Regions from separate parts of the Kribbella sp. NPDC051718 genome, predicted to be linked through region 2. Evidence: riboswitches for the same ligand, from Rfam matches in the RefSeq annotation. Region 2 holds a riboswitch; the other holds the start of a gene.
The links. A riboswitch is a leader RNA that binds a small molecule or an ion and turns the genes downstream of it on or off. The one in region 2 is predicted to bind cobalamin.
Positions count from the first base shown of each region.

Region 1 (4,413 bases), on a different contig from region 2:
GGACCGGGCGCGCTCCGATAGCGGCCACGAAGGCTGCCGTGAGGGTTGCGATGCCGGACATTCGCTGGACGAAGTTCAGCGCCACCCGCTCGCCGGTGATGATCGAGTGCGCCGCACCACTGATCGACGCGAGCCGCTGTCCAGGCAGGACCGGATCGCCGTCGGCAACAGCCGGCCGCACCGTGACGGTGGGATCGATCGCGGCGAACACGCCCTGCAGGAGCGGCAGACCGGCCACCCGACCCGCCTGCTTGGCGACCACCGTCGCCTCGACCTGCAGTTCGGCCGGGACGCTCCATCTGGTGGTGACGTCGTCCACCGACCGGTCCTCGGCCAACGCGGCCGCGACCGCGGTCCGGACCGTCTCCGTTGTGAGTTGCACAGCATGCCCGCCCTCCATGAGGTTTTCGCTCCAGAGGCGATAACTAGCTGCACGCTACCATCGGCGTCGTGCCCGCAGCCAAGAAAGGTGATCCGGTTAACTTCCCCAGCTACCCGCACGAGGTGCTGTCAGTGGTCCTGTCGGTCCGGGACGGCAGGCTGTGCGTCCTGCTGTGGGAGCGCGCACGAGACCCGCATCGCGGCCGCTGGGCGCTGCCCGGCGGCGGGGTCGAGCCCACCCAGCGGCTCCGGGAAGCCATCAGCGTGCACCTGGCGACCAAGGTCGACGTCCGCGACGTCGCACACCTCGAACAGCTGGCCACCCACAGTGCGATCGATCGCGATCCGCGGGCCCGCGTCCTGGCGACGGCATACCTCGGCCTGGTTCCGTCCGACGTACAGCCGGTGCTTCCGTCCGACACGGTCTGGCATCCGGTCGACGACCTGCCACCGACCGCGTTCGACCATCACTACTTCATCGATGCCGCGGTCGGTCGGCTGCGCGCCAAGCTGTCCTACACGAACATCGGCTTCGCGCTGGCTCCCCTGGAGTTCACGATCGCCGAGCTGCGCGATCTGTTCAGCGCCGCACTGGGGTATGAGCTCGGCGCCACCAACCTGACCCGGGTCCTGACCCGACGCCACGTCATCGACCCGACCGAGCGCCGAGCCTCCCCCGGCCAGAGCGGCGGCCGGCCCGCGACCGTCTACAAATTCGCCGCCCGCGAACTGACCGTCACCGACCCCTTCGCAGTACTCCGACCACCCCGCTAACAGGCCCGGGTGGCGAGGTCCCAGACCTGGTCGAAAGCGTTGATTTCGGTGGGGTTGAAGCGGTTCTTGGTGACGGCTACCGAGATGCCGGTGGCGGTGTCGGCGTACGCGGCACTGCCACCGATGCCGACCATGCCGAAGACGGTCGGTGACACGGGGCGCATGCCGACCTGGCCGACTGTGTAGCCGAGGCCGTACTGCGCGGGTCCGCCGGTCATCTCGTCGAGGCCGGTGGTGGAGAGGGCTGTGATCTCGCGCAGTCGGGAGGGCGGCACCAGGCGTACGCCGTCGACCTCAGACATCAGAGCGGCATACATCCGGGCCAAGCCGCGAGCGGTGACGGTCCCCCAGGCAGGGATGTCCGCCATCGTCACCTCCACGTTGTTGGCGAGGGCCGCGTTGGGGAACAGCGATCGCGGGCCCGACTTGAAGAGCGGAAAGTCCGGAGGCAAGGAAGCGAACATAGCCGCCCCAGCCGGGTCGTCCTCGAAATGCGCCACCCGCCCCAACTCCGACGCCGGTACGCCGAAGTACAACTCCCCCGCGATCCCCAGCCGCGCACCGATCCCATCAGCCAGCACCGAGGAGATCGGCGCGCCGCAAACCCGTCGCACGACCTCGCCGACGATGAAGCCGAAGGTGACCGCGTGATACCCGACCCGCGACCCCGGCACCCACCACGGCTCCAGCCCGGCGATCACCGCACACATCTCGTCCCAATCGCAGAACCGCGCCAACGTCAGATCCGCGGGCACCGCCGGTACGCCGGCCGAATGCGTCAACACCTGTCGAACAGTCGCCGACTCCTTGCCATGAGCCCCGAACTCAGGCCACAGCGAAGCCACCACCGTGTCGTACGACAACACCCCCTCCTCCACCAGCACGTGCACAACGGTCGACGTCACCCCCTTCACCGCCGACGCCGCATAGAACAACGTGTCCGACGCGACCGGCCTCCGAGCCGAGGCCATCCCCGCCACCGCATCCACGATCAACTCACCCCGACGGTAGACAGCGGCCTGTACGCCGTTCTCCGCACCCGACGCGACCAGCCCGTCGATGACGGACTGGATCTGCTCCTGCAACAACTCACTCATACCGGCTCCTCGTTGGACGACTCTCAGTACCGGGTCGGAGCCGCTGAGCCAAACTTGACATTGCCCCGAGATGCGTTTTTCACACAAGATGTGCGACATGCGGCGAGTCGAGGCACTAGATGTGGGGTTCAGCGGGTTAAGGTCTCAGCACTGGTCGACAGGGGAATCCGGTGAGAATCCGGGGCTGCCCCGCAGCGGTAAGCGGATGAAGCAGTCCCGTGAGCCCGAATACCTGCGACCGGCGCGCGTGCCGCCGGCACGCGCTGTCCGAGACCTCGAGGGCGGGTCGCAGGGCGAGACAGCAGCAGACCGTCGGGTTGGCGCGCACCAGCAGTGGCAGTACCGCGCGGGCAGCCCACGGGTGGAGTCTGGGCTCCTCGACGATCTGCGCGCGCGTCCCGTCATGCGCTCAACCGGGTCTCGGTCACCAAGAGACTCGCGTGGAGAGAGCGCTTGTGACCATCGTTTCAGCAGGTCAGTCAGCCAAAGACCAGGCCGCACCCCCGAACCAGCTCACCGTCGTCCGCCGGGACGGCAACAGCACCGCCTTCGACCCGACCAAGATCTCGGTCGCGCTCAGCAAGGCGTTCCTCGCGGTCGAGGGCAGCGAGGCCGGCGCCAGCCACCGCGTCCGCGACCTGATCGCCGACCTCACCGCCAAAATCATCCAAGCGATCACCAGCAGGGGCGACGCGAGGCGCAGCGTCCAGGTCGAGGACATCCAGGACCAGGTCGAGCTGGCGCTGATGCGGGCCGGCGAGCACCAGGTCGCTCGCGCCTACGTCCTGTACCGCGAAGAGCGCACCAAGGCCCGTACCCCCGACACAGCGGCCGAGCTGAGTACCAAAACCCAGCCGGTGATCACCGTCCGAGCCGCCGACGGCAGCACCGCTCCGCTGGACGTCGACCGGCTCCGCGTCATCGTCGCCGAGGCTGCGACGGGCCTCGACTCGGTGGATGCCGAGCTGATCCTCAACGAGACGCTCGGCTCCTGTTACGACGGCATCGCGCAGCACGAGGTCGAGCTCGCGCTGGTGATGGCGGCGCGCGGGTACGTCGAGACGGAACCGCAGTACAGCTACGCGGCCGCCCGGCTGCTGCTCGACCAGATCCGTCGCGAGACGCTCGGCCGGGTGCACGGTGAGCCGCGGCAGGCGAGCCAGGCCGACATGGCCACGGCATACGTCGACTACTTCCCGCAGTACATCCAGACCGGTATCGACGCAGGCCTGCTCGACCCCGAGCTGGCCACGTTCGACCTGGCCAAGCTGGCCGCGGCGATCAAGCCCGAGCGTGACCTGGACTTCGCCTTCCTCGGCCTGCAGACCCTGTACGACCGCTATCTCCTGCACATCGACAAGATCCGGTTCGAGCTCCCGCAGGCGTTCTTCCTCCGGGTGGCGATGGGCATCTCGCTGAAGGAGGAGAACCGCGAGGACCGCGCGATCGAGTTCTACGAGTTGCTCAGCTCGATGCGGTTCATGTCGAGCACGCCGACCCTCTTCAACTCCGGTACTACGCGCCCGCAGCTCAGCTCCTGCTTCCTCACCACGGTCGACGACGACCTGTCCGGCATCTTCGCGGGCATCCGGAACAACGCGCTGCTGGCGAAGTACTCGGGTGGTCTGGGCAACGACTGGACCCCGGTCCGCGGGATCGGCGCCAAGATCCGCGGCACCAACGGCGAGTCGCAGGGCGTCGTACCGTTCCTCAAGATCGCCAACGACACGGCCGTCGCGGTGAACCAGGGCGGCAAGCGCAAGGGCGCGGTCTGCGCGTACCTCGAGACCTGGCACATGGACATCGAGGAGTTCCTCGACCTGCGCAAGAACACCGGTGACGAGCGTCGCCGCACGCACGACATGAACACGGCCAACTGGGTGCCCGACCTGTTCCTGCAGCGGGTCGAGGCCGGCGGCGACTGGACGCTGTTCTCGCCCGACGAGGCGCCGGACCTGCACGACCTGTACGGCGCCGCGTTCCGGACGGCGTACGAGAACTACGAGGCAGCCGCCGACCGTGGTGAGATCCGGGTGTTCCGCCGGGTCAAGGCCGTCGATCTCTGGCGCCGGATGCTGACCGTGCTGTTCGAGACCGGTCACCCGTGGATCACCTTCAAGGACGCGTGCAACCTGCGTTCGCCGCAGCAGCACGACGGCGT
Region 1 is NZ_JBFAYZ010000006.1:244,025-248,437, forward strand. It holds gene nadC (carboxylating nicotinate-nucleotide diphosphorylase) at 1-382, opposite strand, end outside; gene AB0M15_RS23770 (NUDIX domain-containing protein) at 451-1,155, shown strand; gene AB0M15_RS23775 (serine hydrolase domain-containing protein) at 1,152-2,252, opposite strand; cobalamin riboswitch at 2,378-2,507, shown strand; gene AB0M15_RS23780 (ribonucleoside-diphosphate reductase subunit alpha) at 2,693-4,413, shown strand, end outside.
Region 1: another riboswitch for cobalamin. It lies ahead of AB0M15_RS23780 (ribonucleoside-diphosphate reductase subunit alpha); the one in region 2 lies ahead of AB0M15_RS40725 (magnesium chelatase subunit D family protein).

Region 2 (4,413 bases):
GCCCTTCCCGCACGGCAAGCCGAACATCCGAGGCCCACACGGCAAGCCCGGAGCTGCCGGGGGCGGGGCGGGTGGGGGTCGTGCGGCCGCGGGCGTGTTGGTGTGGGGCGGCGGCGCGGAGGGTGGCGAGGAGGTGGGGGCGGCCGGATTCACGGCCGACTCGGGGGCGGGCGCCGACTACTCGGCCAACCTCGGTGAGTGCTCTCGAGCGGCGGCCGGCTACGCCTGCGCCTGCTGATTGGACGCTCAGGAGGCGGGCCTTGTATGGCTCGGCGCTGGCGGCGACTTGGCCGGTGGGCGCTGGGCCGAGGAGAGCGCTTCCTGGGTTGTCGGCCTTGTCTGGGTCAGCTGCGTCGGTCGGCGGCTGGGGCGCGTCGGGGCGGTCGAGTTCGGCGTCGGTGTTCGGCGCGTGGTCGGTTTCGGTTGGCGGGGTGCCGTCGGGGCCGCCGCTGCCCGGGCCTCCGTCGGGACCGCCGTCGGGGGTGTCGTCTGGGTCGTCGTCGGGGGTGTGGTTTGGGGGGGTGCTGTTTTGGATGGCTTGTTCTAGTTGGTCGTCGTCGAGGCCGGGCGCGTCGAAGGGGTTGCGGCGTTTGCGGTGTGGGAGGGCCAGCTTGGCGGCGGCTCGGACGTCTTCGACCTCGACGACAGTTCGGCCGGACCAGGCGGCGTGGGCTACCGCGGTGCGGGCGGTGACGAGGTCGGCGCGCATGCCGTCGACGTCGAAGGAGGCGCAGATCTCGGCGATCTGGCGCAGGGCGGCGTCGGTGAGGATGACGTCGGCCAGGCGGGACTGGGCTTTGACTATGCGCTCGGAGAGTTCGGCTTGCGCGCCGGCGTACCGGCTGATGAAGACGGTCGGGTCGGCCTCGTACGCGAGTCGCGCCCGCATCACCTCGACCCGTACTGCGGGATCGCGGCTGGCGACGACGTCGACCGTCAGGCCGAAGCGGTCGAGGAGTTGCGGGCGGAGCTCGCCCTCCTCGGGGTTCATCGTGCCGACCAGCACGAACCGCGCCGGGTGGGTGATCGAGACGCCGTCCCGCTCGACCGTCGCCCGTCCCATCGCGGCGGCGTCGAGCAGGACGTCGACCAGGTGGTCGTGGAGCAGGTTGACCTCGTCGACGTACAACAACCCGCGATGAGCCGCCGCCAACAGACCGGGCTCGTAGACCGTCACACCCTCAGAGAGCGCTCGCTCCAGATGCAACGACCCAAGCACCCGATCCTCGGTAGCACCCACGGGCAGCTCGACGAGGCGCGCGGGGCGCGAGATCGCCGCGGGAAAAGCACCCGCAGCGGAGGTATCGGGGCCGGGGGCGGTCGTGTGGGGGGCGTCGGGGCAGGTGGGGTCGAGGTTGGTGGGGTCGCAGGAGAAACGGCAACCCTCGATCACGTCTACAGCGGGGAGGATCTCGGTGAGGGCGCGGACGGCGGTGGATTTCGCCGTGCCCTTTTCGCCGCGGATCAGTACGCCGCCGATCGCCGGCGAGACTGCCGCCAGGATCAGCGCGAGCTGGAGGTCTTCCATCCCGACCACCGCCGTGAACGGGAAACCGGTCGGAATCGGCTGGTGGTTCGGGGCTGACCCCATCGGCGGTGCTTCCCTTCGTCCTGCGGGTGTCCACGCCCGCCTCGGCACTTGGCACGCCAGGGGCGCGGAGAGCGCTCCCTGACGGACGGTGGCAGATGTTCTGGCTTCCGGGCATGAGCCCGGTCACAGTGGCGGGACCGCCCCGGAATTCAGCCCCGCGGGGCCGTCACCGGTGTTCCTCCACAACCGTCCCGGCGATCATTCCACACCGGCCGGAACGCTACTGCGAGAAGGCCGCCGTCAGGTGAGTAGCGGCGGAGTCGCCGGGGAGTTCGCCGACGCCGGTGATCGGCGTGACGGTGATGTAGCCGGCGAGCAGCAGCGCCTCGTCGGTGTCGGTCTCCGTCGGGGGCTCGCGCAACACCAGACCGACGATCGGCTCACCCGTCGGAGCCTTCTCGAGTACCAGCCGAGAGCGCTCGTAGGGGACCAGGCGGGCCCACCGGGCGCCTTTCAGTTCGGCCAGCGGTACGTCGGGGACGTTGACGTTGATGACCGTGCCCTGCGGCTGCTCGAGCAGCCAGGAGAGCGCTTCCGCAGCCACGGCCGCTGCCGTTTCGACGTACGACGGCTGCTCGGAGTCGATGCTGATCGCGAGCCCGGACAGCCCTTGGCTGGACGCGGTCAGCGCGGCGGCGACCGTACCGGAGTGCAGGATCGGGCCGATGTTGTGCCCGTTGTTGATCCCGGACACGACCACGTCCGGCGACGGCCCGAACGCGCCGAGCCGGGCCAGCGTCACGGCCAGCGCCGGCGTCCCGTCGATCCCGATGAAGCCGTTCTCACCGACCTTCGACGAGATCGCCTTGCCGATCATCCCGGCTCGCGAACTCCCGACCCCGCTCTGGTCGTCCCACGGCGCCACCACCTGGACCGCATGGCCTAGGCCTTCCATGGCCGCAGCGAGCGCCTGGATGCCCAGGGACTCATAGCCGTCATCGTTGGTGACCAGGACTCTCAGCTGTTCGGGCGCCATGCGACCACCCAATCAGGCACGGTCCTCGATGTCACCTTCGGTCTCAAGAACGGCAGTGCGCAGGGTTTCCAGTGCTTCCTTGCTCGGCTCGGCCCACAATCCGCGCTGGGCGGCCTCGAGCAGCCGCTCCGCGATCCCGTGCCGCGCCCAGGGGTTGGACTTGCGGAAGAACTCGGCGATCTCCGGGTTCGCGACGTACTCCGTGGTGAGCGTCTCGTACATCCAGTCGTCCACCACGCCGGCCGTGGCGTCGTACCCGAACAGGTAGTCCACGGTCGCCGCCATCTCGAAGGCGCCCTTGTACCCGTGCCGCTGCATCGCCGCCATCCAGCGCGGGTTCACCACCCGCGCCCGGAAGACCCGCTTGGTCTCCTCCTCCAGCGTCCGGGTCTTCACCTGAGCCGGTACTGCGGAGTCGCCGATGTACGCCTTCGGGTTGGAACCGGTCAGGTGGCGCACCATCGCGACCATGCCACCGTGGTACTGGAAGTAGTCGTCCGAATCCATGATGTCGTGCTCGCGGGTGTCGGCGTTCTTCGCCGCGACCTGGATCCGCGCATAGGCCCGCTCCATCGACGGCCGGGCCTCCGCACCGTCGAGATCCTTGCCGTACGCGTACCCGCCCCAGACCGCATAGACCTCGGCAAGCTCGGCATCGGTACGCCAGTTGCGCGCATCGACAAGCGGCAGCAATCCAGCGCCGTACGAGCCCGGCTTGGACCCGAAGACGCGCGCGGTCGACGACCGCAGATCATTGCCTGCAGCAACATCAGCGTCGACGTGCGCCCGAAGATAGTTGCTCTCGGCATCTTCATCGAGCGCGGCCACAGTGCGGACGGCCTCGTCGAGCAACGAGACGACATGCGGGAACGCGTCCCGGAAGAAGCCCGAGATCCGGATCGTCACGTCGACGCGCGGACGCCCCAGCTCCTCGAGCGAGACGACCTCGAACCCGGTGACGCGGCGAGACGCCTCATCCCAGACCGGGCGGCAGCCGAGCAGCCACAGCACCTCGGCCAGGTCGTCGCCCTGGGTGCGCATCGCGGACGTACCCCAGACGGTCAGACCGACCGATCGCGGCCACTCCCCCGTCTCCGCCTTGTGCCTGGCGAGCAGCGAGTCGGCCAGCGCGACACCGACCTCCCAGGCGTTGCGGCTCGGGATCGCCTTGGGGTCGACGGCGTAGAAGTTCCGGCCGGTCGGCAGGACGTTCACCAGGCCGCGCGTCGGCGACCCCGACGGCCCGGCTTCGACGAAACGGCCGTCCAACGCGCGCAGTACGTTCGTCAGCTCGTCGCCGGTGCGGGCCAGCCGCGGTACGACCTCGTCTGCGGCGAACTGCAACGACTTCTCAACCTGAGCACTCGAGCGACCGAGCACCTCCTCGATGACGACCGGGACCTTGGCCGCGTCCCACGCCAGCGTCTCCATGCTGACAACCAGCTTGCGCGCGACGGCCTCCAGCAGGTCGACGCCATCGGCCCCGCTCACGGCAGGGAGATCAGCCAGCGTCGCCAGGTCCGCCAGCTCCGGTACGGCGACGCCCGGGTTCTCCAGCATCGCCGCTTCGTCGACGCCAAAGGTCTGGCCGAGGGCGGCTCGCAGACCGGGTACGGCGCCCGAGACGCCGCCCCACATCTGCTGCGCACGCAGTACGGCGAGAACGAGGTTGACCCGCGCTTCACCGTCCGGCCCGCCGCCGAGGATGTGCAGCCCGTCGCGGATCTGGACGTCCTTGATCTCGCAGAGGTAGCCGTCGAGGTGCAGGACGAACTCGTCGAACTCCTCGTCCTCCGGTTTCTCGGACGTGTGCAGATCGTGGTGCAGCTGGGCGGCCTGGATCAGC
Region 2 is NZ_JBFAYZ010000020.1:4,025-8,437, reverse strand. It holds gene AB0M15_RS40725 (magnesium chelatase subunit D family protein) at 1-1,591, opposite strand, end outside; cobalamin riboswitch at 1,664-1,797, opposite strand; gene AB0M15_RS40720 (5'/3'-nucleotidase SurE) at 1,812-2,567, opposite strand; gene cobN (cobaltochelatase subunit CobN) at 2,580-4,413, opposite strand, start outside.